2 regions of the Paenibacillus cineris genome follow, and region 1 is predicted to be linked to the other one. Evidence: predicted binding sites of a transcription regulator. Region 1 holds the regulator's gene; the other holds the start of a gene.
The links. Region 1 encodes LexA, which represses DNA repair genes until DNA is damaged. Its sites were predicted from a motif close to CGAACATATGTTCG; they were not measured.
Positions count from the first base shown of each region.

Region 1 (14,985 bases):
ACCACGACGGCAGCCCCGTATTTGTGGATGAGCGGAGCCACATGTTCGAACTTTTCTTCACCGTCTTCAAGGTTAATGGAGTTAATAATCGCTTTGCCCTGAGAATATTTGAGCGCAAGGTCGATGACCTTCGGATCGGTCGTGTCGATCATGAGCGGCACTTTGACCTTTTTCACCACCAGCTCCAGGAACTGTTTGATATCCTCCGCTTCATCCCGGTCCGGATCCTGCACGCACACGTCGATGACGTGCGCTCCGTTTTTGACCTGGGCCCGGGCGATCTCCGAAGCTTCCTCGTACTTCCCTTCCACGATCAGGCGCTTGAATTTGCGGGAGCCGAGCACGTTAGTCCGCTCTCCCACCATATATGGCCGGTTGTCCGACTCAATGTACACGGGCTCAATTCCGGACAGCGCCGGCGGATGGCTCCCTTCCATTTGACGAGGCTGGTAACCCTTCATGACCTCGTTCAATGCCCGGATATGATCCGGGGTCGTTCCGCAGCAGCCTCCGGCAATATTGAGCCAGCCCTGCTCCGCAAAGTCTTCCATCTTCCGGGCCAGAGACTCCGGAGATTCATGGTAATGCCCGTTCTCATCCGGAAGGCCGGCATTCGGATAGCAGCTGACCGCCGTTTTGGCCATGGAGGCGAGCGAACGGATGTGATCGCGCATGAATTCAGGACCTGTCGCACAGTTAAGGCCGACCGAAATCGGATTCAGGTGCTCCAGTGAAATGTAGAACGCTTCAATGTTCTGCCCGGCTAGGGTCGTCCCCATCGGTTCGATCGTACCGGAAATCATAATCGGCAGCGTGATCCCAGTGCTTGCAAAGGCATTCCGGATTCCGATGCTGCCGGCCTTAACATTCAGTGTATCCTGGCTCGTTTCAAGCAACAGGGCGTCGACTTTGCCCTCGATCAGGGCAACCGCCTGCTCCTCATAGCTGCTCACGAGCTCTTCAAAAGTTACGCCCCCGGTTACCGACAGCGTCTTCGTCGTCGGGCCGATCGCGCCGATCACGTACCTAGGCTTGTCCGGCGTGCTGAATTTATCCGCCGCTCTGCGGGCAATTTCCGCAGCAAGCAGATTAATCTCCCGCGCCTTCTCGGGAATATCGTATTCAGACAATACGACCGAGGTAGCGCCGAACGTATTCGTCTCTATGAGATCCGCCCCGGCTTCCAGATACTTCTCGTGGATCTGTTCGATCACATCGGGACGGGTAATGACCAGCATTTCATTACAGCCTTCCAGCTCTTCTCCACCAAAATCCTGAGGGCCAAGGTCGACCTGCTGGATCATGGTACCCATGGCACCGTCCAATATCAATATTCGTTCTTTCATTAATTCCTTCAAGTCAGGTCTGTTCACTGTATGTCCCCCCTGCCAAACGTTAAATCTTAGTTTATCAGAATAGCCCTTATTAGAAAAGTGCAAGAAATGCCTTAAGGCAGGGTTTTGCTCCTGATTTTCGTGTAATATATAATCGACAACAAAAGTATCGTTCGTTATAATATGAATTAATCCAAGTGGAAAAGAGGGTTTAGAGATGGCTGAAATCGTGATTCGCAATACGAACGAACGGATTACCGGCGACGATAATGTTCGTGAGTTCCTCAACAATCAAAACGTTCTTTATGAAAAATGGGATGCTTCCAAGCTGCCTCTGGAGCTTCAAACCAATTTTCAACTGAACGACGAGCAGAAAAAGCAAATCCTGGACACCTACGATGAGGAGATCCGTGATCTGGCGGCCCGCCGCGGCTACAAGATCTGGGACGTCATCACGCTGTCCGACGCTACGCCGAACCTGGAAGACCTGCTGAATAAATTCGAAGAGGTTCATACCCACACCGAAGACGAAATCCGGGCGATCGTGGGCGGCAAAGGCATATTCGTAATCAAGGGCGCAGGCGACATCGGCTACTTCAATGTAGAGCTCGAAGCCGGTGATGTCATCTCCGTTCCGGAAAATACAAACCACTTCTTTACGCTGATGGACAATCGTAAAATTATCGCCGTCCGCCTCTTTATCGAGGAAAACGGCTGGGTCGCCCATCCGGTTCAGGACCCAAGCTTTCAGTCCTAATCCATAAATATAGCGATATACGCAGCAACCCCCGCCTTCGCCAGGAAGAACGGGGGTTGCTTATCGTTATCAAACGAATCATGATGCTGATTATTCCGTCACGGTCAGCTTTTTCGTCGGCATCGTATGCTGTGGTCCTACCGTAACATGGGACGTGATGCTGTAGGTGCCCGCCTGATCGAAGGTCTTATCGAGCGTATACTTTCCTCCGCCGGCATTCTGGGCGGCCACCTTTTCATGGCTGCTGCTGTCGCCTTCCTTCGAGATTTCAATCATAACCTCATCGGCCTTATCGACGGGTTTATCCTTTTGCGTTACGTTCACCTCGATGGTAACTTGATTACCTACCTTGGCCTGCTCCGGCGTCCAGCTAAGATCCACCTGCACCGGATCCATCATGCTCTCACTCATGTCCATGCCCGCATGACCACCGCCGCCGCTGCCGCAGCCTGCTATGCTCCATACCGCCAGCAGCAGCAAAGCAACAAAACCGTACTTTCTCAAGCGAAGTCACTCCCTATACGTCTATCTATGTAAGCTGTTTGTCCATATTCTTCATCATTATACATAATTATCGCCTCACCCAAACCATCCATCTGTTAACAAAATGGAACAAATTGACCGGAAAGGGTCAAGCTTGCTCATCAAACGGGGCATTCATATACACAAGGTATAATAAAAGCCTGCCGGACGAAGGGATTCCCCTCTGGGCAGGCTAGCATATAAGACCGACTCAAGAACGTTCGGCGATGATGCGATGCAGTTCAGACAGATGCTTGATTTCGTAATCAGGCTCAATGGACGGATCTTTTACTTTTCCGGTGCGGTTGATCCACACTGTGGTCAGTCCGGCGCTGTTTCCGCCTTTGATGTCGGTTGTCTGCTTGTCGCCGACCATGAGCGTCTGTTCCGGTGTTAATCCAAGTAATGAAAGCGCATGTTCGAAGATGGTCGGATCCGGTTTGCCTTTGCCGTATGTACCCGAAATGACGATCTCGTCAAAATATGGGGCAAGCTCAGGAACCCCAGCGATCTTCTCCTGCTGGAGCGCAGGACAGCCGTTCGTCAGAAGAAGCAGCTTCTTGTTTCCTTTCAATTCGTCCAGTACTTGGAAGGTCTCTTCATATACATGGGGTCGGGAGCGGCGCTCGGCGGCAAATTGCTCGGCCAATTCTCCGGCCAGCTGTTCATCGTCAACCCCAAGCTTCAGCAGACCGCGCCGCCATGATTCCTTGCGGTAGCCTGGAGCGAGCTCCTCAAGTCTGCGAAATTCAGGTTGTTCGCCTGCGCTGAAGTTGGCCCACAGTCCTTCAAACGGGTTAATTCCAATCATTTGGGTAAAGGCAAACGTGTCATAGGATTGATATAACGCCCTTGCCTCATTGCGGACCGCTTCCTCCAGCTCCTTGGCGTCAATGCCCTTCGCCTTGGCGGCCGTCTCGCATACCGCTTCAAAGGATTCCTTCACGCTGCGCTCATCCCACAACAGCGTATCGTCCAAATCGAAAAAAACAGCTTGTACCGGCATCCTCTTCCATCCTCTCCATCTGCTATCTCTTATATTTGTTTATTTTTCCAAAGGGATATTGTGGGTCTGCGCAAAACGCTCCAGACGTTCCCCTATGGCATCGGTATCGTAGCGGTTGATCAGGCGCGTGAACACCCAGTTGCCGCCTTTGCCCTTCGGCTCAATCACGACAGAGCCTTTGGCCAGCTTGATCTTGGCGATATTGTCTGCGGTCAGTCGCCGATCCCGGTTGAACTTGATCGTCGATACGGCGTTTTTCTCCACGCGCAGGAAAGGTCTGCGCAAAAAGATCATCAAGCCCAGGAACACGTACATGGCCATAATGATCCAGGTCATGCCGCTGTTTCCCGCCGTACCCTCCTGTCCGAGCATTCCGAGCAGGAAGTAAACCGCGGCCAGAGCGACCATCGTAATCGGAAGTACATAGTTTCTTCCTTTATAAATGTCAGCCGATGGACCTCCCGTGCTATAGATGGATGGCTTTCCCTCTTTCTTTCTCTGCTTGTTCAGCTGCGCTGAATTTTTTCTTACCTGTCTTTCCCATGAACGGGCCATTCACGAACCTCCTCAAAATGCTTTCGGCTATATAGTTTGAACGAAAGTTTTGCGTTGAACTTCCTCATATATAACGGCCCAATACTGCTTACAGCAATTATTCCTGTAATTTCACATTCTATATAATAGAAAGCAAATGAAGGAAACCTGGTGCGCTTACATAGAAGCATTCTGTTCTCGGTAGTGAGCCATACAAAACCTTGAGTCAGTCTATACCATAATCGAATGTATGAGTCTAATCCAGCAGCGGGTGTTATTTCTTCTCTTCATCCACCCATTCAATCGAGTCCAGCTGCTGTCTGAAATTTCTGCGGACATTCTGAAGGTATCTCTCACGAAGCTTGGCCCGTTCTTCGATTTCCTCTTCGGTTAAACCGGATTCCTTTTGCTTGCGCGCAAGCTTATTAATTCTCTCTACAACGCTGTCGATATCCATACAATTACTCCTCCAATATTCAAGTCATACCTAACTTTGCCATGATAAAAAGAGCTTGTCAAGGTTCACACCTTTCCAAGCTCTTGATCATTTATCTTCTATTAATATTGTGGGAGTGCCAATACTTCTCCGGCTTGAATTTCGCTGCTGGTTAAATCGTTATACTTCTTCACCGCCATAATGTATGCGCGGATATCCATGTCTTCCGGCTTATGGGCAGAAGCGATTCCCCACAGCGTATCGCCTTGCTGAACGATGACATTTTTCTCTAACCGAACATCATCCGAGGTTCCCGCGAATACGCGAACGACACCTGTGCATCCCACCAAAATAATCAGGGCCGCCAGGATCAGTTTGATCAAGGCAGGGCCAGGCACGAAGGACTGGACTTTCTTCAACCAAGGAGATGCTATAGCTTCATTGATGGATGGGTTAACGGATGAGTTATTATAAATACTTTGGTATGTAGTGTGTTTCAGCATAAATATTACGCCTCCAAACGTTTGTTCTTGTTTTATGAGAACAATATAACACGAACATTTGTTTTGTTCAATACTTTTTTCGAACAATTGTTCCTATGTTTTTAGAGGCGGGCTTCCTTCATTCAGAAGCCGCGAAAATCCCGCTCCATCAAAGCAAAATCATTTAGAACTTATGTTTGTACGAACGGCAGTTCTATGTTATAATTTTACCAAACGTTACTAAATGGGGTTGATGGGGAATGTCAAAGATATCTAGCCGGCAGCAAGCGATATTGGAATTTATCAGAAATGAAGTCCGCGCCAAGGGTTATCCTCCGTCCGTCCGAGAGATCGGTGAGGCGGTAGGGTTGGCTTCCAGCTCGACTGTACACGGCCATTTGGACCGACTGGAGAAGAAAGGCTTGATCCGCAGAGACCCTACGAAGCCTCGTGCCATTGAACTGTTGGGACAAGAAGAATCCGAGAGCAGCAATCTGTTCACGCATACGATCGCCAGAGTTCCCGTAGTAGGCAAGGTTACAGCTGGGGTTCCGATCACGGCAACGGAGAACATTGAAGATTACTTCCCTCTGCCGCAGCACTATGTTGGAGATGAGAAAGTATTTATGCTTTCCGTCGTTGGGGACAGTATGATCGAGGCTGGCATTCATAACGGTGACTACGTCATCGTGAGACAGCAGCAGACAGCCGATAACGGGGACATCGTCGTTGCCATGACGGATGAGGATGAAGCAACCGTGAAGACGTTTTACAAGGAGAAGGACCATATCCGGCTTCAACCGGAGAACCCGGCTTACGAACCTTTGCGTCTGAACCATGTCACCATTCTGGGCAAAGTCGTCGGGCTGTTCCGCGATATTCACTAGCAGATGATGCTGGACAAGCAGCAATAGAGCCCTTGCTCTTCCTTACTCAGGAAGGTCAAGGGCTCTTTTCGGCGTTGGGATCAAGGCAGGATGATTCAGGTGGGACACACCTCACGGGAATCCGCCGTTTGCTCCAGACGGTACTCCGTCGGGGTTTTTCCCGTTTTTTTGCGAAATACCTGGGTAAAATGCTTGACGTCCACATATCCGACTTTGTCCGAAATGTCGGCCAGCTTCAAATGCGTTTGCAGCAGCAGCTTGCAGGCTTGTTCGATCCGCAGATTGGTGACGTATTCCTTGAAGCCGCTTCCCGTCTTCTGCTTAAACAGCTGGCTGAAGTAGACCGGATTCAGGAACACGACCGAAGCTACCTTTTCCAGGGACAGATCCGTATGATAGTGCGCTTTGATGTACTGCACCGCAACCTCGATCGCTCGGTTACCTCCCGGGTTGTTGTATTCGTACTCCAGCGATGCCGATTCCTGGCGCATCCGCCGCACTTCCTCCGGCACCCGGTGAATGTCTGTGATAAGTCCCGTCGACTGAATCTGGAAAGGCACCTTGACGCATCGTTTCAAGTTAGCGCGCAGCTCATCCGTCAGACGTTTCATGCCTCCCTCTTCTCCCAAGGAGACGAGGCCGATCAGGCTCGTTTCGTCCATGCTTGTCACAAATCCGCAGCCGTGCGCTTCAATCAGCTCACCAAGCACATTTTCAATAATAAAATGCTCCAGATGCACCGGCGCGTCGCTCTCCATCTTAACCATCACCAGTTGGAATGCGGGGTAGCTCTCAATTATAGACGCGACGTCAAGGCGCCCAGTATCGAGTCCGCTCGCCCAGCGCTGAAACACAGCCTCACGCAAATACTTCAGGTTAGACTTCAGCAGCTCCGCCTCGCGCACGATTTCATTCTCCCGATCCATCTCCTGAGCAAGTCCGGAAATCATGGAGAGCAGCAGCTCTTTCCCGATCGGCTTGAGCATATAGTCCTTAGCCCCAAGCTTGACGGCTTCCTGGGCGTAGGAAAACTCGGAATAAGCCGAAATGATGACCCATTTGATATGCGGATAACTGCCTTGGCACAGCTGCATCAATTCAAGGCCCGTCATTCCCGGCATGAGGATATCGGTCAGCACCAGATCAATCCGGTGTTTGCGCAGCTGCTGAACCGCTTCCTCCGGATTCGCCGCCAAGTGAACATAATGCTGCGGATATGCCCGGTGGATGGTGCGCTTAATTCCGTCACGGATCACATGCTCATCGTCCACGACTAAAATGTTCATCTTCCATTCCTCCTTGGTGCCGGATTGGTAAACGGATGGTTACCGTCGTTCCTTCCCCTTCTTGACTGTCCAAGTATAAACCGTACGGACTGCCGAACATCATTCGGATCCGCTCATGCACATTGCTCAAACCGATGCCACGGCGAAGCACGGGGCCGTCTCTGTCCTCCGCTTCGGGCGACGTGCGGTTGCCGCCCTCCAGCAAGCTTCTGACCCGCATCAGCGTGTCTTCGTTCATTCCCTTCCCGTTATCCCGAACGACGACATGGAGATCGTCCATGACCTGCTCCGCCGTAACGAGCAGCATGCCCTGCCGATCCAGCGGCTCCAGTCCGTATTTTACAGCGTTTTCAATAATCGGCTGAATCGTCATTTTCGGCAGCGTGACGTCCATCCACTGTGGATCCACATCGATCTTCGGTACAAGCCTATCCTCCAGCCGGTTCTCGATAATCGTCAAATAATGCCGGATCTGTTCCAATTCCTGACGCAGCGTCGTCCGGGAAGCCTCCTCCCAGTTGCTGCTGTAACGGAACATTTGCGACAGTGACAGAATGACCCTGCTGAGGCGTTCATTCCCTTTTTCATCCAGCATCCAGTAAATCATGTCCAGCGTGTTGTACAAAAAATGCGGATTCACCTGGGACTGCAGCGCCTGCAGCTGCGCGTTTTTCTCGCTGACGGTCGTGACCTTGATCGTCTCAATCAGCTCATCCATCCGGTGCACCATCCGGTTGAAGGAAGACACCAGGCTGTTGATTTCGTCAAACGAGTCGACATTAACCGAACCGCTGAAATTGCCCATCTCCACCTTTTTCATTTCCCGGATCAGCAGCTTCAGCGGGGAAGCAATGTTGCGCGATACCAGCGTGGCCAGAACGGTCGAGACGATAATCAGCACGATTAGAACGATAACGAGGTATTGGGTCGTCTGGTTCACTTCCGCCTGAATGTCGTGCTTCGGGGTAAAACCGTAGATCGTCCAGCCCGCCATAGGCGTATTGGCAGCGACCACCAGCTGGCTTGAGCTGTCATCCACCAGAATACCGTCCTCGGCACCCGGTTTCGGAATGCTGGCAAAGTGCGGCGCCTCCGTCCCTTTTTTACCGGTCGAAGCGATGATGTTGTTGTTCTGATCGATCAGGTACACGCGGCTGCCCGGGCTGATCGTCACATTGGACATCGCCTCCATGATGGACGAAGGATTCGCTTCGATGACCATGATGCCAAGCTGCTTGTGCGTGTTCAGATCGTACAGCTTCCGGCCGAACACAAAGACGTTCTCTTTCTGCTGCAGCGTGTTGATCGGCGAACCCGGCATCATCCCGAGCCAGACCATATTGCCCGACGAGGCGTTCAGCTCGTTGTACCAGGACGTCTGGGCGTAATTGTTGTCGATGACCCCGGCGAACTGGCGCTCATAGCTGTACACTTTGCCCCTGTCGGTCAGAATATGGATGCCTGTAATATCGTTCCTTGAATAGTAAGCCGCCCCGATAATATTCGTAATCGTTCGTTCGTTTTCGATGGCGACGGTCTCTTTTACATGGGTCTCTTGAAGCAGCCGGGTCAGCTCGTAGTTGCTGTTGAGCGACTTGGAGAGACTGTTGTAGCCTTGAAGCAGCGAGTTGAACAGTCCGGCGGTCTGCGAAATGTTCTTCTCGGCGATATCATTCACCTTGGTATGAATAATGGAAATGGTGCGGTAATAATACACGACGCTGATCAATATCAATATGCCGGTCATGCAGCATAGAAACAGCAGAAAAAGACGGCTGTGAATCGAACGAAAATGTCGCCCCACAGATACATTCCCCTTTCGTATCCGGTCATCCATTTGTCATTCTATCACAGAAACCGTCTTTGCCCTACTAACCTTTTACTGCACCTGCTACCATACCCTGGGTGATCTTGTCGGCGAGCAGGAAGTAGATAATGATGACCGGGAGCGCGCCCAGCACAAGAAATGCGCCGATGGCCCCGTAGTTGACCGAGTATTGGCTGACGAAGCTGTTGACGCCGAACGGCAGTGTTTTCAGCTTTTCCGATGAGATAAACGTCGCAGCCAAAATATATTCGTTCCAGATGTTGATGAATGTCAGGATACACACCGTCATTACCGGCGGAACCGAAATCGGCAGGATTATGCTCGAGAATATGCGTCCGATCCCCGCTCCGTCCACCACCGCGGATTCTTCGATTTCATGCGGAATGGTTTTCATGAACCCGCTAAGAATAAAGATGGCGATCGGCATGGAAAATGCCACATACGGCAAAATGATCGACAGATGCGTATTCAGAATATGCATGTTTTTGAAAATGATCATGAGCGGCAGCAGCGTCGCCTGCATCGGGATCATCATCCCGATCAAGAATACGACCATGACCGCCCCGCCAAAGCGCCACCGGAAACGGCTGATCGCATAGGCGCACAGGGAGCTGAGAATAATGACCGCAATCATCGTCACGGATGTGACAAAGATGCTGTTCAACAAATAGCGGAAATAGTTGCCCTCCAGCGCAGCGCTGTAATTGGCCCACTGCGGCGAATGTGGAAGGGCAAAGAAGCTGCCCGACAAAATTTCTTCATTGGATTTCAAGGAATACAGGAGCAGCCACAACAGTGGATACACCTGGGTTACAAACAGAATGCCCAGCACCAGAAACACGATGGCCTTCGTAACGGAAAACCGTTTGCGTCTGGTTACGGCCACCTGCTTGTTCAAAGCGACGGCTGTGCTTGTGTTCATTGGCGGTTTCCTCCTTTACGAGTATCGTTTCTCCAGTTTGTTGAAAATGAAGTTGATGCAGAACGTGGCGGCCAGACAGAGCACCACCAGGAATGCGGCGATCGAGCTGCCGTAACCGTATTTCATGGACGTGAACGACATATTGTACATGTGTGTGGAAATGACGTCTGTGGCATGCGCCGGTCCGCCGCCCGTCATGACCATGATCATGTCGAAAGCCTGCAGCGAGCCGATGAAGGCCAGCACGATGGAAATTTTGAAAATCGGGACAATCAGCGGAAACGTAATGTGCCAATCCGCTTTAAAGCCTTCGGCACCGTCGATACGGGCCGCTTCGTACACATCGTCCGGGACATTCGAGATGCCTGTAAATTGAATGAGGGTGTGGTAACCCAGGTACTGCCACAGGGCGACGAAATACAGCGAATACATGGCGACCGAAGGATCGGTGAGCCAGGCTTTGCCCCAGGAATGCAGTCCGACTGCATCCAGGATTTGATTCAGCATACCGCCCATCGAAGCCGGGTTATAGATCGTTTTCCACAGCTGGCCGACGACGACGACGGACAAGATGACCGGTAAAAAGTAACTGGAAACCAAAAAATTCGGTTTTCGCACGTAACGCTTCAGCAGTATGGCTACAAGCAGTGCGATCGGAATCTCGGCCATGGAGAACACCGCAAACATCAACGTTCTCCGCACCGACGGCCAAAATACCGAGTCGTGGAACAGCAGCTTTTTGAAATTGGCCAGACCCACGAACGTCGATTCGCCGATCCCGTTCCAGTCCAGCATACCGCTGTACATGGATACGAGGATGGGAACAAACACAATACCGATATAGATGATTAAGCAAGGAAGCACAAACGCGGCAATCGTCCAGCGGGAGACCTTCAGCACGTTCACGACTTACCTCTCCTCCTTCTCCTTCTTGGCTGCAATATTCCTCATGGGAATTGAAGGGAACGGCATCCGAAATGCGTCCCCTTCATGTTTAAATACCTGTTCTCTCTATAAAAAGCTGGATTTGTATCCGTTGATTATTGATTGTTATCTTCGAACCCGGCTTGATGCTCTTTGGCCACGTCCGCCGAATTTTTCTTCTGGGCGAACAGGTTTTGAATGCTGGAGAGGTGAACCTGGGCCGTGCCCGGATTCATCGTGTTGTCAAACGCCAGGTCTCCGCCTTTGACATCCTTGAACATGTTCAGCACGTCCATAGCCATGTCGGAATATCCTGCAGCCTTGAAGTCGCCGTCCACTTTCTGGCCGATCCCGACCGCGCCTTTAGCTTCAAAGGCTTCTTTCGGGAAGTTCAGCATGAAGTAGTTGAGGAACTCCTTCGTTTCGGCAAGATGCTTGCTGTCCGCCGCAATAGCGAAACCACTGCCTGGTGCCAGCATGAATTCGTCCGGGTTGCCCTTGCCGCCGATCGTCGGGAATTTGAAGACGCCGACTTTGCCGTTAACGGATGACGATTCAATGCCGCCCGTTGCCCACGTTCCCATGTAGTACATCGCTGCTTTACCGGTTTTGAACAGGTTCTCGCCGGCATTGTAGTCGAAGGATGTTGCACCTTCCTGGAAAGCTCCAGCCTGCACGAGGTTCTGGAACGCATCTACCGCCTCTACGAAGGCTGGATCTTCAAATGTCTTTTTCTTGTCGAGAACGTCCTTCAGGAATCCAGGGCCGTTGTTCGTGCGGAGCAGCATGTTCATGAACAGGAACGAACCCGTCCAGGTGTCTTTCTCGCCGATGGCCATCGGCTGAATGCCTTTGGATTTGAGCGTTTTAACGACGTCGACCATTTCCTCAAACGTGCTTGGAACCTTCACGCCGCCTTTTTCAAACAGTTCTTTATTGTAGTACACCACGCCGATGTTGTTGCCGTCCGGTACCGCATAAGTACTGCCGTCAAAGCTGTACCAGTCAAGCAGCCCGTCCTGGAACGTGTCCTTCAGACCGTTCTCGGCCAGCATATCATCAAGCGGAGCCAGCAGCTTGGCATCGACAAAAGGCTGCATTTGCGCCGCAGGGTTCACGACCGTAATGTCCGGAATTTCCTTGGAGGCCGCCTGCGTTTTCAGCTTCAGCTTCTGCTGGTCGGTGTTGAGCGAATCCAGTTCGATTTTGATATTCGGATGATCCTTCTCATACTGGTCCACAATCTTGTTCATGATCTTGTTCTTCGGATCCGTCGGGTCCGGATAGATGTTTTGGAAAGTAATCGTAATGTTCTTATCCTTCGATGTGTCGGATGTGCTGCTATTGGATCCGGCCGCGCCCGATGCGCTGCTGCCAGAATCCTCCTTGTTACCGCTTCCACAAGCTGTAAGACTAAGCGCCAAGGTGCCTGTAAGCACGATGCTTAATAATTTCGACATCTTTGCCATCTTGTTATCCCCTTTTTGTTTGGTATGGGTTCATTATGCCGCGATTCGACTCGAAAAGGGAGGTGAGAAATTCAGGAAATAGGTTTAATTTCTAAAGGTCCCCTTAAATGATTGCCCCAGACAATGCAATATTATAAACGAGGCATTGCTGAACAATCGACAAAAAAAGGAACCCTGTAAGGGTCCCCTGAGAATCCTTTCATCCTCATTTATAGCGTGTACATCCCTCAATCCATCCAATCGGTGCAGGTGTCGGCGAGCTGCTGCAGCTCTTGCAGAAACATCCCGGCATGGTACCCGTCACAGACGGCATGATGCACCTGCAGCGAAACCGGGAGCAGAACGTGCTTCCCTTCCCGAAAATACTTGCCCCCCGTGATGATCGGCAGCAGGTAGTTTCCGCCATGATCCAGATTCAGGTTAAAGCCGGTAAAACTGACCCATGGAATCATGGATACGGAGAAGGTATGAGGCGGCATGTCTTTTTTCGTAAACAGCCCCATGCTCTCCCCATAACGGAGCTGATCCTCCCGGTAAAGTTCCATAAAGCTCTGGTAGCTGCTGCTGTACTCCGTCCAGATCGCGGAGAAGGTATGGTTTTCCGGATGAAAAATCGTATAACACGGACTCATCTGCTCCCAGTAGCCAACCTGCTCCTCCCGAATATCCATCCGAAATTCCACATGCGCATTTACGATTCTGGACAGCATGTACAAAAAGGCGGGGTACAGCTTCATCCCCCTTTTCTTCAGCTCGCCCAGCAGCAAGGTGATCTCGATGTTGGCTGTCATGCTGAAGGTGCACCGGTTCTGTTTGAAATAGTGGTCAAAATAAGGCTGTCTGTCCCACTGCCCGGTTTGGATCGGAATAAATTTCATGTATGAACCCTCCTAAAATGTGTATTTCGCGATTTTAGGAGGGTAAATCAACGGATTTCACCACGACACTCACTCCATATACAGGATTGGTTACTATGCCATTGTATCCAATTTCGCAGGACAACAAAACAATTTTATAGAGTTATAGACTCCTGCTTTACCTTCCAACCGCTCTATTGCATAAGTTAGAGCAACGAGAGAGGGAAGGAGAAATCCGTTTATGAACATCTCCAAATCGCTGTGCGACCGATTGGCCGCCATTCTCGGGGGAAAAGGCATGTCGGACGGAAAAAGCTGCTCCATCATGATCGAGAGAAAGCTGAATGCCAAAATTCTCGGCAGAAACTATGAAACCGAACACGAAATCACGATTCAATCTTTGAAAAACGGCACAACGCTCAACACAGCGGAAATCACGCTGCTTCAGTCGGAAGTCCAGCGCTTTACCAGTGCCGCCCGCAAGCAGGGTTTTAAAGTGACCGCCATCCACAATCACTGGCTCTTTGAAAAGCCGAGATTGATGTACCTTCATTTGGAAACCGTCGAGAACCCCGTTACGTTTGCCAGAAAATGAAGAGCGGCTTTACATGTGCTGAAAAAGTGATCTGTGTGCATCGCTGAAAGGATGATGCCGGTCACGACAAGAAAAGCCCGCCGGCAGATGCCAACGGGCTTTCAGTTCCTTTATTTTAGTAAATAAAGGCTTTTGTGATGATGACCAGCAGGATGAAGAGGACCAGGATTGCTCCTACGCCTCCGCCCCACAAACCACCATAACCGTATCCTACTCCAACGCCTCCAACGCCATCGCTCATGTGATAACCTCCTTGATTTATAAGGTACACCATATTCATATGGCGAAAAGCATAAAGAGGTATAGGCTAAATGGTAAGAACAGTGAGATTGGGCAGGGGCCTGTCAGCCTCAAAAAAATCCCCCGCACCGGTCAGGTGCAGGGGTTGTCCACTCTTAGTACAGCGTGATGTATTGATCGCGTTCCCATTGATGAACTTGTGTTCTGTACATATCCCATTCGATTTCCTTCAGCTCGTAGAAGTGAGCCAGGGCATGCTCGCCGAGCGCGTCGATGATGACTTCGTCGCGGATGAGTTCGCCGAGGGCTTCCTTCAGGTCGGCCGGCAGGCTTGGGATGCCTTCTTCAATGCGCTCTTCTTCGGACATCACGTAGATGTTGCGGTCGATCGGCGCCGGCAGCTTCAGCTCGTTGCTGATGCCATCAAGTCCTGCTCTCAGCATAACGGCAAGCGCCAGGTACGGGTTCGCTGCAGGATCCGGGTTACGAACTTCAACGCGTGTGCTCAAACCGCGGGAAGCCGGAATCCGGATCATCGGGCTGCGGTTGCTGCCGGACCAAGCCACGTAGCACGGAGCTTCATAACCTGGAACGAGGCGCTTGTAAGAGTTGACCGTCGGGTTTGTGATGGCTGCCATAGCGCGGGCATGCTTCAGCACGCCTGCCATGTAATAGCGGGCGGTGGCGCTCAGGCCCAGCTCGTCGGACTCGTCGTAGAAGGCGTTCTCGTTGCCTTTGAACAGCGACTGGTGGCAGTGCATACCGGAACCGTTCACGCCGAACAGTGGCTTCGGCATAAAGGTCGCATGCAGACCATGCTGACGGGCAATCGTTTTAACGACCAGTTTGAACGTTTGGATCTGGTCCGCTGCCTTCACGGCGTTCTCGTATTTAAAGTCGATCTCG
Region 1 is NZ_BORU01000001.1:3,613,472-3,628,456, forward strand. It holds gene metH (methionine synthase) at 1-1,346, opposite strand, end outside; gene KI379_RS16735 (1,2-dihydroxy-3-keto-5-methylthiopentene dioxygenase) at 1,552-2,091, shown strand; gene KI379_RS16740 (FixH family protein) at 2,182-2,595, opposite strand; gene KI379_RS16745 (HAD family hydrolase) at 2,825-3,619, opposite strand; gene KI379_RS16750 (hypothetical protein) at 3,659-4,174, opposite strand; gene KI379_RS16755 (DUF896 domain-containing protein) at 4,428-4,610, opposite strand; gene KI379_RS16760 (LysM peptidoglycan-binding domain-containing protein) at 4,712-5,092, opposite strand; gene lexA (transcriptional repressor LexA) at 5,332-5,958, shown strand; gene KI379_RS16770 (response regulator transcription factor) at 6,054-7,244, opposite strand; gene KI379_RS16775 (sensor histidine kinase) at 7,219-9,048, opposite strand; gene KI379_RS16780 (carbohydrate ABC transporter permease) at 9,116-9,994, opposite strand; gene KI379_RS16785 (carbohydrate ABC transporter permease) at 10,010-10,900, opposite strand; gene KI379_RS16790 (extracellular solute-binding protein) at 11,035-12,387, opposite strand; gene catA (type A chloramphenicol O-acetyltransferase) at 12,615-13,265, opposite strand; gene KI379_RS16800 (DUF1259 domain-containing protein) at 13,486-13,839, shown strand; gene KI379_RS16805 (sporulation protein YjcZ) at 13,955-14,080, opposite strand; gene glnA (type I glutamate--ammonia ligase) at 14,235-14,985, opposite strand, start outside.

Region 2 (14,985 bases), 1.9 Mb from region 1:
GAATCGGAAGGGGTTATGAACATGAAAAAGAGAAATTTGCTATTATCCGTCGTGATGTCCGCACTCCTCGTAACCATGGCGGCCGGCTGCGGAAACTCGGGCACCAAGTCCAGTGAAGCCGGGTCAGGTAGCGGGACCGGGACCGATGCAGGTAGCACAGACAAAAAGACCTACACCGTAGCCATTTCGCAAATCGTCGAGCATCCTTCCCTGGATGCCACGCGCGAGGGCTTCATCGCCGCATTGAAGGATGCGGGGATTACGGAAGGCGATAACCTGAAGATCGATTTCAACAACGCGCAGGGAGATCCGGCTAACAACCTTTCCATTGCCCAAAAGATCGCCTCCGGTAAAAATGATCTCGTTCTTGGCATTTCTACCGGTTCGGCGCAAGCCCTGGTACAGCAGGTCAAAGATACGCCGGTGCTGTTCGCGGCAGTTACCGACCCGCTGGATGCCAAGATCGTCTCGAATCTGGATCAGCCAGGGGGCAACGTAACCGGAGGCTCGGACACGAATCCGGAAGCGGTTCAACGGCTGATGGACTTCATCGCTGAGAGCTTCCCGAACGTGAAGAACGTCGGGATCGTCATTAACGAAGGCGAGCCTAACGCGATCGTGATGGCCAAGAATGCCGAGGAAACGCTCAAAAAGCACAATATCAAGCTGGTGCGCGCGGCAGTAACGAACACATCGGAAGTGAAGCAGGCTGCCGAGTCCTTGGTGGGACGGGTGGATGCGCTGTTCATTACGCTGGATAACACCGTCGTTGACGGCGTGGATTCCATTATCCAGCTGGCGAACGAGAAGCACATTCCGTTCTTCTCCAGCGACCGGGATACGGTCGAGAAGGGAGCCTTTGCTACGGTCGGTTTTAAATACTATGACCATGGCTACCAGGTAGGCCAGATGGCGGTCGATATTTTGAAGAACGGCAAGAAGCCGGGCGATATGAAAGTGACGATGCAGGAGAAGCTGGACCTGATTCTGAACCTGAAGGCGGCTGAAGCGCAAGGAATCACAGTAACCGACGCCATGAAAGACAAAGTAACGGACAAAGAAAACGATATTATTCAGTAATCGAGCGATGGGGAGTGGCCGGAATCTTCGTCCACTCCCTTCGTCATAAGGGAGGCTGACACCATGCTGGATTCACTACTGGGAGCACTTGAGCTCGGGCTGCTGTACTCGCTGATGGCGCTCGGCGTATATATCACTTATCGCATTCTTGATTTTCCGGATCTGACGGTGGATGGCAGCTTCACCACCGGCGGCGGAATCGCCGCCGTGATGATTACCCACGGCTACAATCCTTGGCTGGCAAGCCTGGCGGCGTTCGGCGGCGGGCTTCTCGCGGGAATTTGTACGGGACTTCTCCATACCAAGGGGAAAATCAATGCACTGTTATCCGGTATTATCATGATGATTGCGCTATATTCGATCAACATGCGGATTATGGGAAAACCGAACACGTCCCTGCTTGGGGAAAGCACCGTTTTTTCATCAGTGAACGCTTTCATTACGATGCCGATCGCGGTGATCCTGATTTTGCTTCTGCTGAATCTGTTCCTGCGGACCGATTTGGGGCTTGCATTACGCGCAACGGGAGATAACGCACGGATGATCCGCAGTTTCGGCGCCAACACGGATACGACGACGGTTCTCGGCGTCAGCCTGGCCAATGGACTGGTCGCCCTCTCCGGCGCACTGGTTGCCCAGCAGTCAGGATTCGCGGATATTTCCATGGGGATCGGCATGATCGTCATCGGGCTGGCTTCCGTCATTATCGGTGAGGCGATATTCGGAGCGACGAATGTGATCCATACGACCATTTCCGTCGTGCTCGGGGCGATCGTGTACCGGATCGTCGTGGCGCTCGCGCTCCGGGTGGAATGGCTCGATACGTCCGACCTGAAGCTCATCACAGCCATCATCGTGATCATCGCTTTGGTGCTTCCAACCGCAAGGCGCGCTCTTCGTCAGAAGCAGCTGGCCAAGCGCCGAACCGAAGAGCTGTCCAGCCAGCTGGGCAGCAGAACAGGCCGGACGGTTGGAGGTGATTTCTGATGCTGGAGCTGAGCAGAGTATCGAAGCTGTTTAATCCGGGCACGCCGGATGAAAAAATTGCGCTGCACGACATTTCGTTGAAGCTGAATCCCGGCGACTTCGTCACGGTGATCGGAAGTAACGGGGCGGGCAAGTCCACGCTCATGAACATCATTTCCGGCGTCATGAAGCCAGACGCAGGGGATGTGCGGATCGAGGGAGCGGTGATCAGCCAGCTTCCGGAATTCCGCCGGAGCCGCTGGATCGGCCGCGTATTCCAGGATCCGATGGCGGGCACCGCTCCCCACATGACGATCGAGGAAAACCTGGCAATGGCTTATACGAGAGGCAAGCAGAGAGGACTGGGGCTGAGCATCAAGTCCGGCCGGCGGGCGATGTTCAAGGAAGAGCTGTCCAAGCTCGGCATCGGCCTGGAAGGGCGGCTGCGGGCGAAGGTCGGTTTGCTGTCCGGAGGAGAGCGTCAGGCGCTCAGCTTGTTGATGGCCACATTCACCAAGCCGCAAATTTTGCTGCTGGATGAGCATACCGCGGCGCTGGACCCTGCAAGGGCGGAGCTGATCACGCGGCTCACCGACCGGATTGTTCGGGAGCTGAACCTGACGACCCTGATGGTCACGCACAATATGGAGCAGGCGATCCGGCTCGGCAACCGTTTGATCATGATGGACAAAGGCAGAATCATTCTGGACATCAACGAACAGCGAAAAAAGACGCTGACCGTCGAAGAGCTGCTGGCTGAATTCGAGCAAATCAGCGGACATAAGCTGTCCGACGACAGGGTTGTCCTGGGATAATATCTTTGAAGAATGAAGGGAGGAGGGCCTTCGCGGTTAAAGCCGCGGAGGCCTCTTTTTTGCTGAAGCAACGTGGAGAATCTATTGAATCCGAGCAGGAGAATCATCGATTAGACGATAATGGACACAGTTGTTATCCATATGTTTTCCATACAAATATACAAAGGACTGCTTTGGCGGATCCACTGAAAACCACCTGCAGCGGGCTTCAGCGATGCGGCCCGTCAACGGTTCATCCTGCCTTGATGATAACTCTAGTTATTGATATTCGTTCCAACAAGTTCTAAAATACTATATTGAATGAACTGGTCACTCTATAGTTATTAGAAGAAAGAGAACACCCGTTGGATGGAGGTTTCGATTTTGTTAGGAAAGATGAGGCTCAGCATTCGGTCCAAGATTATTCTTGGATATATTTTTGTGCTCGTGTGCGTTGTGGTGTTCCTGGGAGTGATTTCGAGCCGGGTTGCTTCGCTGCAGCGGGAAACCGATTTTATCAGCCAGCATGACATCGAGGTCCATGACCTGGCCCACAACATTGAAAAGTCCTTGCTGGACATGGAGACAGGCCAGCGCGGATATATGATCACGGGAGACACGAGCTATCTGGAGCCGTACACGGCGGCCAGCTCGAAATGGGAGAGCGAGTACAACCAGCTGTATCGTTTGCTGGCGGACAACCCTGAGCAGCAGAAAAATCTGGAGGACATCAAGGCCAATATCGACCGATGGATTGAGATCGCAGGCAAGCCGTCCATTGAGATGAAGCGCAGCGGTCAGGATGCTGAAGTTCGGACATTTTTCCAACGTGACCCGGGCAAGCCGGAAATGGACGCCATGCGGGAAAAATTAACGGCGTTTTTGGACACGGAGAAAGGGCTGACGAGCGAGCGGGTGCAGACGCTTGAGGACAATAACCGTAGACTGATCACGATCATCTATCTTCTTTGGATTGTGCTCGCGGCCGTATCCATCTCAGCAGCCGTGCTGATCTCCAGAAATATCGTTACGACGATCAAGGAAGTTACGGGCACAATTCGTGACATCGCCTCAGGCGGCAATTTGAACAAGCGCATCCATACCCGCACGCGCGATGAAATCGCAGAACTCGGCAGTGCAACGAACGACCTGCTTCGGGAAGTGCAGCAGCAGAATGAAATGAAGGAGCAGATTGCCGCCACCGCTACACTGCTTCAGAACGAAGCGGGCCTGGCCAGTCTTAGCCGCGTGTTTGTCAATCGGCTCGCTTCCATTTTCCAGGTGCCTTATATCGTATTGTACGAAGCCAAGGAGGAGGAGCTGGTGCGGCTCGCTTCCTATGCAGGAGAACACGAGGGTAAGGCAGGCAAATCGGTCATCGCCTGGGGTCAGGGACTTGTCGGCCAGTGTGCCGCCGATCAGAGCATGATCACGCTGGACCGGATACCGAACAACTACATACACATCTCCTCGGGATTGGGGAGCGCCGTTCCGACCTATCTTGCTGTTGCTCCGATCGTGTTCGAGGGCAGGACGCTGGCTGTGATCGAAATTGCCGCGCTGGTGACGTTCAGCAAGCATCAATTGGACATGCTGCGGCAGCTCTTGGATACGGTTGGCGTCACGATGCACAGCGTGATCAACCGAGCGCAAATCCAGCGCTTGTATATGGAAGCCCAGACGATGAATGAAGAGCTCCAGGCCCAGTCTGAGGAGATGCAGGTGCAGACGGAAGAACTGCAGGTTCAGTCCGAAGAGCTGCAGATGCAAACCGACGAGCTCCAAAGCTTGAATGATAAACTGGAGTATCAGAAAGCTCAGGCGGAGGAAGCGGCGGCCGAGATGGAAAAATACGCGGAACAGGCGAAGCTCAGTTCCAATTATAAATCCGAGTTTTTGGCCAACATGTCGCACGAGTTGCGCACTCCGCTGAACAGCATGCTTATTCTGTCCCAGATTTTGTCGGAGAACAAGAACGGAACGCTGCTGGAGGAAGAGGTCAATTACGCCAACGTCATCCATTCCTCCGGTACGGATCTGTTGCGGCTGATCAACGATATTTTGGATTTATCCAAGGTAGAATCGGGACAGATCCAGCTGGATATCAGCTCGATCAACGCGGGTGAGCTGCCGGAGATCATGTACCGCTACTTTGCCAAAACGGCCGAGGCCAAGTCGCTGGACTTCAAAGTCGAAATCGCGCCGAACGTAGGCGAGGTCTTTTTCAGCGACGAGTTAAGACTCCATCAAATATTGCGGAACCTGTTGTCCAATGCGTTCAAATTTACCGAACGCGGGGAAGTGTCTTTAAGCATATACAAGCTCGACTCGGTTTCGACCCCGCAGTTTTACATGCCTTATGAGACATTGGCCTTCGCGGTTCGCGATACCGGAATCGGAATTACCGACGAGCAGCAGCAGGTGATCTTCGAGGCCTTTAAACAGGCGGATGGAGCAACGGCGCGGAAATATGGCGGCACAGGACTCGGACTGTCCATCTCGCTTCAATTCGCCAAACTGCTGGGAGGAGAGCTGGTCGTGGAGAGCGAACCCGGCAAAGGAAGCACGTTCACCCTTTACCTCCCTTACCAGACCGAGTATGTCGATGAGTCGCCGATGCTTGTGATGCAAGCCGAGGCAGCGGCAGCAGCAGCCATCTCCGGTCCGTCAAGTACGGCTTCGGCGCAGGCTGCGCGTCCTGTGGGAAGTCGGATTTATGCGGAAGAGCCTGCCGCCGATCTGCCGGCCGCAGAGGATATGTTCCTGGAAGACTCGGCCTTGTTCGATGGGAAGAAAATCCTCGTTGTTGATGACGACATTCGAAACGTATATGCGCTGGCCAATGCCTTGGAGAGATATAATATGCAGGTGCTCACCGCACAGAACGGATACGAGTGCCTGGACTTGCTTCAGGCCGAACCGGATATCGATATGATTCTGATGGACATTATGATGCCGGAAATGGACGGTTACCAGACGATGCGGAATATCCGCCAGACGCTGGAGATGACCGATCTGCCGATCCTTGCGTTGACCGCCAAGGCGATGAAAGAGGATCGGGATAAGTGCTTGGCGGCCGGCGCGTCCGACTATTTGAGCAAACCGCTGAACATCAATGAAGTGATTGCCAGAATTAAAGTTTGGCTGACGAGATCGGAAATTTAATATAGTAATCGATTCAATAAAAAGCGACCCAGCGGGAAGTCTCCGGTTCGGTCGCTTTTTATTTGGTTAAACCGCCGAAATCGGAGCGTTTTTTTGAAAAACTTGCCTTGACAATAGGATGGTTAGGTGAGAAAATGTACGCGCGTACATCATTCGGAAAAGGGGGAGTTGCCATCGCATCCCGCAAAGAGGTGGCCGAACTAGCCGGGGTATCGGAAGCGACGGTGTCGCGGGTGCTCAACGGAGTCGGCCCCATGAAAGAAGAAACGAGACAACGCGTCATGGAAGCTGCCAAGAAGCTGAATTACGTTCCCAGTGCACTGGCCCGTAATTTTGCGACCAGCCGCAGCGGCAACATTGGTGTCGTTCTTCCATATGTGCCGAAGGTGCATATGTTTTCGAGCTTTTTCTTCTCGGAAATTTTAAGCGGAATCGGCAGCAAAGCGAGGGAGCTGGGTCATGATATCCTGCTGCTGTTTCAGACGCCCGGCGAGTCCATGGATTATGTCCGCTGGTTTCATGCGCATAAAATCGATACATGCATCATCCTGGGGGCGAAGGATGATCCGGAAGAACTGCTGGCCCTTCGCCGTCTCGCAGAGGAAGGACTGCCTTTCTGCCTGATCAATCAGCACTTTGAAGGCGAGCCCTTCAGTGAGGTCGATGCAGACCATGTACAGGGCAGCTATATGGCGGTCCGCCATCTGATCGAACAGGGATATCGCCGGATCGCGTTCATGAATGGGCCGCTGACCTACTCCAACAGCCGGGATCGCCTTCAAGGCTGCGAGAAAGCGCTGGCCGAGGCGGGTTTGGTGCTGGAGGAGGAACGGATCTTCCGCGGAAACTTCAGCCGCAGCAGCGGCATCACCGCTGCTTCCGAATTAATGAAGGTCATCGATCAGGTGGATGCCGTCTTTGCCGCAAACGACCGGATGGCCATCGGCTTGATGCAGGGTCTCCGGGATCTTGGGCTGTCTGAAGAGCGTTTTCCGGCCATGTTCGGCTACGACAATTCGGATGCTTCACAGGTAACGACGCCTGAACTGAGCAGCGTAAAGGTTCCTTTTTATGAAATGGGGGAAATTGCGGTCGCTGAAGTGCTGAAGCGGCTGGAGCAGGGAGCATCGGCTTCGGGTGAACCCTTTCGGATCATGCTTCCGACGGAGCTGGTCATCCGGGCATCGTCCCAGAATCTGCGGCTCTAATGAGCCAGAAAGTCCAATATACCAAAGAGATGGAGGAATTCGGATGGAAATGAAAGCGCTGCGAATTGGCATGGTAGGCTACAAATTTATGGGGAAGGCCCACAGCAATGCGTACCGGGCGCTGCCCATGTTTTTCCCGGAGGCGCCGATTCAGCCGCAGATGGCGGCGATTTGCGGCCGTGATGCCGATGCGGTTCAGCAGGCGGCCGGGCAGTACGGCTGGGCCGAAACGGAGACGGATTGGCGAAACCTGGTGGCGCGGGATGACATCGACCTGATCGACATCAACGCGCCGAGTGATGCGCATAAGGACATCGCGCTGGCTGCCGCCAAGGCAGGGAAGCATATTTTCTGCGAGAAGCCGCTGGCCCTGACGCTTGCCGACTCCCGTGAAATGCTGAAGGCTGCAGAGGAGGCGGGAGTGAAGCACATGGTCGGCTTTAACTACCGGTTCTCGCCTGCGGTCCGGCTGGCCAAAAATCTGATCGAAAGCGGCCGGCTGGGACAAATCTATCATTTCCGCGCCTGGTTTCTGCAGGACTGGATTCTGGACCCTGCCTTCCCGTTAGTATGGCGGCTGCAGAAAGATATCGCGGGTTCGGGCTCTCACGGCGATCTTGGGGCCCATCTGATCGATTTGGCCCACTACCTCGTCGGCGATATCCAGGAAGTCATCGGCATGAGCGAAACGTTTATCAAGGAGAGACCGCTCGCAGAAAATATGACCGGACTCAGCGCCAAAGGCAGTCTGGGCGGACCGATGGGCAAAGTGACCGTCGATGATGCAACCCTGTTTATGGCCCGGTTCACAGGAGGCGCGCTCGGTAGCTTTGAGGCGACCCGGTTTGCGGCAGGACACCGCAGCACGAACTCGTTCGAGATCAACGGCAGCAAAGGCAGTGTCAAGTTTGATTTTGAGCGGATGAACGAGCTGGAAGTGTACTTTACCGACGACCAGGAGGATGTGCAGGGCTTCCGCCGGGTGCTTGCGACCGACGCCGCTCACGCGTATTCGCATGCTTGGTGGCCTGCCGGACACACCATCGGCTTCGAGCACACGTTTACACATGAAATGCTGGAGCTGATGGAAGCGATTCACGAGGACAGACAGCCTTCCCCGAACTTCCACGACGGTGTGAAATGTCAGGCGGTGCTTGAGGCGGTGGAGCGTTCCGTCGAGGAGCGGCGCTGGGTGGAAATTTCGGAAATGTAAGCCAATCAGGCGAAGGTATTGAGTAACGAGTAGCGAGCATATCAAGCATAGACAAGGAGCGAGCCGCATGAAAAAAGCACTGATCGTATGGGGCGGATGGGATGGCCATGAGCCCAAGCAGGTGGCAGAGATTTTCAAAAACGTGCTGGAAGCCGAGCAGTTTGAAGTAGAAGTATCGGATACGCTGGAAGCGTTTGCCGACAAGGAGAAGCTCCTCGGTCTTGATCTGATCGTCCCTTGCTGGACGATGGGAGAAATCCGGAATGAGCTGGTGAGCAACGTGTCGGAAGCCGTGCAGAGCGGTGTGGGCCTTGCCGGCTGCCACGGCGGCATGTGCGACTCCTTCCGGACGCAGGTCGATTGGCAGTTCATGACTGGCGGACAGTGGGTCGCCCATCCGGGGAATGACGGGGTTCGATACATGGTTAACGTGACAGACGAAGAGGAAGGCTCCCTGCTGCAGGGGATCGCGGACTTCGAGGTCGCGAGCGAGCAGTATTACCTGCATGTGGATCCGGCGGTGGAAGTTCACGCCACAACCCGTTTCCCGGTCGTTCATGGCCCGCATTCGGCCAACAAACCGGTTGACATGCCGGTAGTCTGGACGAAGTACTGGGGCGGTGGACGCGTCTTCTACAATTCGCTCGGACACCATGCGGATATCGTCGACATGCCGCAGGTGAAGGAAATGATGAGACGCGGCTTCGTATGGGCCGCCGAAGGCAAAGAAGCCGGCTCCGACTGGAAGCCGGAGACAGCATATAACGGCATGGCAGACAGCCAATATTAAGGGGAGGGTTACTCTTGGAGCAGATCAAAGTAGGCATTATCGGCTGCGGGAAAATCAGCAGCATTTATATGGAAAACTGCAAAAAATTTGATGTGCTGGATTTGGTAGCTTGCGCTGACATCGATAAGGAGCGTGCCGCAGAAAAAGCAGCCGAATTCGGCATACCCAGAGTGTATTCCCCCGAAGAGCTGCTCGCGGATCCCGAAATTCAAATCGTGATCAACCTGACGATCCCTGCTGCGCACGCGTCGGTCTGCCTGCAGGCTCTAGAGGCTGGCAAGCATGTATACGTCGAAAAGCCGCTGGCCGTCACCCGTGAAGATGGGCAGAAGGTGCTCCAGCTCGCCAAGGAAAAAGGCCTGCGCGTGGGCTGCGCGCCCGAAACGTTCTACGGCGCCGGAATTCAGACCTGCCTCAAAGTGATCCAGGATGGGCTGATCGGCCGACCGGTCGCTGCCACGGCATTTATGCTCGGCGGAGGTCACGAGACCTGGCATCCGGATCCCGAATTTTATTATCAGGCCGGCGGAGGACCGATGTTCGACATGGGGCCGTACTACCTGACCGCACTCGTGCAGCTGCTCGGTCCGATCAAGACCATCACGGGTATGACCGGCAAGGCGCTGGAAGAAAGAACGATCACCAGTTCCAAAAAATACGGTCAAAAAATACCGGTGGAAATCCCTACCCACGTCGCTGGGCTGATCCAGTTCGCCGAAGGTGCGATTGGAACGATCATCACCAGCTTTGACGTATTCGGCGGCAGCAATCTGCCGAACATCGAAATTTACGGTACGAAAGGAACGCTGCGTGTACCTGATCCGAACAACTTCGGCGGCAAGGTGCAGTACCGGATTGCCGGCGAAGCCGAGTGGAAGGAACAGCCCCTGCTGTTCGGCTACGCGGAGAATACCCGCGGTATCGCCGCAGCCGACATGGCGTACGCGCTGCAGAGCGGTCGTCCTCACCGGGCTTCCGGTGAGCTGGCGTACCATGTGCTGGAAGCGATGTGGGCGTTCCATGATGCTTCGGATGAGAAAAAGCATTACGAGATGCAAAGCACCTGCACGCCTCCTGCACCGATGCCTACCGGCCTTGCACCTTATACATTGGATCAATAATGAAATAGGCATGAATCATAAAGCCTCCCGTCAGCAGCTTGACTGCTGGGGAGGCTTGTTTGGTTTATACCTTTATACCGTGATCAATGAATCAGTTTGCTTTCCTTCGCTTTCTTGACGAGGCCAGCGGCAAGCTGGTTGATGATCCCTTTCAGCGCAAGACCAATCACGAGCGTGATCACGACATACACGCACATGATGAGCAGATCGCTGCGAACGACGCTCCAGATCATGCCCCCCACCGCTTCGCGCATCATGCTGATGCCGTAGGTGAACGGAAGGAACGGATGGATCGCCCGGAAGAACGGCGGTGTCGTCTGAATAGGAAAGGTTCCGCCTGATCCAGCAAGCTGCAGCACCAGCAGAACGATGGCAAGCGCCTTGCCGACATTGCCGAACACGGAAACGAGGGTGTAGACGATCAGCATAAAGACAGCGCTGTTGACCAATCCGAATAAGATGAACCAGCCTTTGTCCACCACATAGGTTCCCAAGAGGAAGATATCGCCTGCCGTGACGAGGACCGATTGCAGCAGCGCCAGCGTCAGGAAGGTCAGAAACCGCCCGAAATAAATCTGGATGCTGTTATAATCCGTTCCGGCTGCAGGCGAATGCACTTCCGTCGTCACCAGGGATACGAGCAGCGTCGCTCCGACCCAGAGGGCCAGCGTTGAGAAGAAGGGCGACATGGCGGATCCGTAATTCGGTATCGGAAACAGCTGATTCTCCTTCAGTACGACAGGCTCGGCGAAGAACTGTCCTTCCTGCTGGAAGTTGTTTTTCAGCAGGTCGATGACTTCCTGCAGGTTGCCCTCCGATTCGAATTTGCGCATCCGGTCCGCCAGTTCCTTGACTTTGGCTTCCACGCCCGGAAGCTCCTTCTGGATGACGGAAATGCCCTGCGTGCCGATCGCCAATCCCTTGGAAGCGTCGGACAGCACCTTCTTGACGTCGGGCAGGCTCTGAACCGCAGAATCCATCACCTTCTTCGCTTCGGCGGCGGACTTGACCGCCTTCTGCAGCCCGCTTGCGATCGCCGGCTGAATTTCGCTGTCATACCGCCCGAGGATGTCCCCTAATAGATCGGATACGTCGCCGGAGATTGTGTTCAGCTTATTCACCAGATCCATGGCCGGTTTCTCGCCTTTCTTTACCCCGCTGCGGATTTGATTGACAAGCGTCAGCTGAGACTGCATTTTGTCCCGGACCTGCTTCAGCTTGGAGCTGACGAAATCCAGTCGGCCGCCTGCGGTCTGGTTCAGCCGGTCGAACCAGCTGATCAGCGCTTCCTGCACTTCCAGACCGGTAGTTAACCTGGAGGATATCCGGTCCAGCGCATCAAGCGCAGTCTTCGGATCGACGTCGGGATCCTTCAGGAGCGCGGTCAGCTGCTCCGTAGCCATGGAAGTCTGCTGCAGAAGCAGCAGATCCTGCTTTACGTTCGGCGCGATATCCTTGGCAGCCGTGGAAGCCTTGCCCATAAAATCGTCCAGACCAGCCGCCAACTGCTGCCCGTTCTTGGCCAGGTCGGTCACTATGGGCAGCGCCCCTTGAGCTTTGGATACCAGCTCGTTGGTCGTATGGATGTCCTGCGCCGCCGTGTTTACGGCTTGGTTGATTTCCGGGAAATTTTTCTCCAGCTCAAACACCAGCGAGCGGACCTTCTCAATGGTCGGCAGCTGATTTTGCAGCTCGATACCAAGCTCGTTGAAAATTTTAAAAATCGTGCCGTTGGCGGTTTTGACGAAATTTTTGCTGACTTCCTGGATGATGCCGCTGGCTCCGGAAGATGTAATCTTCGGGGATACCGCATTGATCTTTTCGTTCACATAATACAAAATTTCGGCGTGGGTCGGGTTGTCCGACAGCACCGTGGCAATCGAGGCCGAAAAATTGTCCGGGATGATGATGCTCGCATAGTAATCCCCGTGCCGGACGCCTCTCATGGCGTCCGCCTCGGAGACGAACCTCCAGCCCAGCTTATGATTGTCCTTCAGCGAGGCGACGACCTCCTTGCCGAGATTCAGCGACTGTCCCTTCATCGTCGTCCCTTTGTCGTTGTTCGCGACGGCAATCGCAATATCACCGGTATTGCCGTAGGGATCCCAGGATGCCTTGATGTTGAACCAGGCGTACAGGGAAGGAAGCATAACAAGACCGGCGATGATGACGAGCGCGGCCCAGTTCGTGACAATGTTTTTCACATCTCTGCCGTAGATGGACAAGATTTTACTCATGAGAACACCTGCCTCAATCATACCATTTTGGTTAGTATTTCATTTGAGGAAGGGCGTCATACCGAAGAACCTGAATCCCGCCTTACCAGCCCATCCGTTCTTTGAGGGTCGTGATGTGCGCAAGATGGTGGTTGCCATGCCAAGCATACGTGCATAGATGCTCGTTCAAATTGGTTTCTCCGTTCGCCGGATGGTTGTATGTTCTGAGCCACTGGTCGCTGTTCAAGCTTTCCAGAACAAGCACAAACCGTTCATGCAGCGCCTCCAGCAGATTCAGGGATATCTCCGGATCAGGCAGCGCGGAATCCGCAAGTTCAGCCCATAATTGCTCCTCATAAGGTTTTATCACCGGATTATCCTCGGTTAAAGCAAGTTTAAGCCGAATCAGGCTGTTCATGTGGCTGTCTCCGACATGGTGCACGACTTGACGGACGGTCCAGCCGCCTGGCCGATAAGGCGTGTCCAGCTGTTCTTTGGACCATCCGCTGACGGCTTGCCGCAGTTTCGAAGGCAGGCTGCGGATTTCGCCGATTAATGCTGTACGCTCATCTCCACTCAGTTCTTTTTTCGTTACGCAAAGTCCGATAGGATATTTCAAATCATCGGTCATAGCTAACTCCTCCGTTTGCTCAGTAATATGTGTACGGGAAACCATTGCATTCCAATATGATATAAACGGTTTCCCTTGTAACCTTTTCGCTAAGGGTTCCTTACGTTCCTTCAAGCCGGCTTATGTATGCGCGGAAATGATCTCGCTGAATTTGATCCACAGCCATTCGTCTTCAGCTCTAAACTTGATCTCTTCCAGATAGGTGTTAATCACGGTGACGAAGCCCCGGATTTCTTGTTCGGGTCCGGCACCGGCAAGGTGCAGGGTTACTTTCAGGTGACGGCGGAGGGATTCCTCCAGCAAGCGGCTGGTCTGTGTCCAAGCAGCCTCTTTCATGGTAGAATTGAAACTCGCCGACGGTTCACAGGTTCGGTTGATCATCATTTCACCTCATTTATTAAAAGAGCTATGCATTGTATTATAGGCGAATATATGTTCGGATTCAACCGCGATTGTTCAGAAAAATAAAGCTGTTTGGAGGAAAGCATATGGAAACCGACCAAATGATTATGGAAGCAAGGGAATACGTGAAGGATCGTTTAAAGTCTGAGCCGTCCGGCCACGATTGGTGGCATATTTACCGGGTGGCGGAGTGGTCGAAGAGGCTGGCGGAGCAGGAAGGTGCCGACCCGGTCGTCTGCGAGCTGGCGGCCCTTTTTCATGACCTGGCCGACGAGAAAATCGTAGCTTCGAAAGAGGAGGGCATGGCAGCTATTTCCTCTTGGCTCACGGAACATGGGGCGGATGCAGCGCTCGTGGATCATGTGCTGGAGATTATCGGGACCATGTCTTATGGCGGCGGAGGCGGCAGGCCCATGTCGACTTTGGAGGGGCGGGTCGTGCAGGACGCAGATCGTCTGGACGCCATCGGAGCGATCGGTATTGCCCGCACGTTTGCCTTTGGCGGATCAAGGGGAAGACTCATGTATGACCCCGCCGAGCCGCCGCGGAACAGTATGACCCAGGAGGAGTACCGCAGCCGGCAGGGGACGACGGTGAACCATTTTTACGAGAAGCTGCTGAAGCTGAAAGATCTGATGAATACGCCGGCGGCCCAGCGGGAGGCTGCTGCCCGCCACGCATTTATGGAGCAGTTTCTTGCGCAATTCCAACGTGAATGGCCTGGGGAGGAAGCGCCAAAAAAGGGGCGCGTTTAAACGCCCCTCAAGGAATGTTGTACTCTACCAGCTCCGATACGGTAACAAAGCGATATCCGCGCTTCTGCAGTTCAGGCAGGATTTGTTTTAACGCGTCGACCGTTTGGGACTTGCCCTCCACGTGGTCGTGCATCAGGACGATGTCGCCGTTGCGCGCGTTGTTCAGCACCTTGTTCACGATCTTGGCGACGCCCGGCCGGTTCCAGTCCCAGGTGTCCTGATGCCAGGACCACATGACGACGAGATAACCCTCCTTCTTGCAAATTTGGATCATACGGTCGTTATAATATCCTCCGGGAGGGCGAAACAGGTAGGTTTTTTTACCGGTAACCTGGTATATGGCTTCCTGGGTTTCCCGCAGCTCCCGCACGATGACCTCCGGTGAGCTTCGGCGGTTAAAATACATATGGTCGAAGGTGTGGTTGGCAAGCTCATGGCCTTCGGCCACCTGCCGCTTGGCCAGCTCCGGGTGCTCCTGAACCTGTTTGCCGACGACAAAAAACGTTGCCTTTGCGTGATACTGCTTCAGCAGGTCGAGAATCTGCGGCGTATCCTCAGGATCCGGCCCGTCATCGAAGGTCAGTGCTATAATCTTTTCCCGGTTCGGAATCTCCCAGATGACGTCTCCCCTTTGTTCATAGTAC
Region 2 is NZ_BORU01000001.1:1,741,636-1,756,620, forward strand. It holds gene KI379_RS08480 (ABC transporter substrate-binding protein) at 22-1,080, shown strand; gene KI379_RS08485 (ABC transporter permease) at 1,144-2,067, shown strand; gene KI379_RS08490 (ABC transporter ATP-binding protein) at 2,067-2,861, shown strand; gene KI379_RS08495 (CHASE3 domain-containing protein) at 3,225-6,005, shown strand; gene KI379_RS08500 (LacI family DNA-binding transcriptional regulator) at 6,140-7,213, shown strand; gene KI379_RS08505 (Gfo/Idh/MocA family protein) at 7,263-8,426, shown strand; gene KI379_RS08510 (ThuA domain-containing protein) at 8,494-9,216, shown strand; gene KI379_RS08515 (Gfo/Idh/MocA family protein) at 9,231-10,337, shown strand; gene KI379_RS08520 (YhgE/Pip domain-containing protein) at 10,421-12,574, opposite strand; gene KI379_RS08525 (YfiT family bacillithiol transferase) at 12,657-13,184, opposite strand; gene KI379_RS08530 (YolD-like family protein) at 13,305-13,568, opposite strand; gene KI379_RS08535 (HD domain-containing protein) at 13,673-14,341, shown strand; gene KI379_RS08540 (polysaccharide deacetylase family protein) at 14,349-14,985, opposite strand, start outside.
Region 2: KI379_RS08530 (YolD-like family protein) is a predicted target of LexA. The motif match lies at 13,610-13,623, and genes of this name have one in related genera.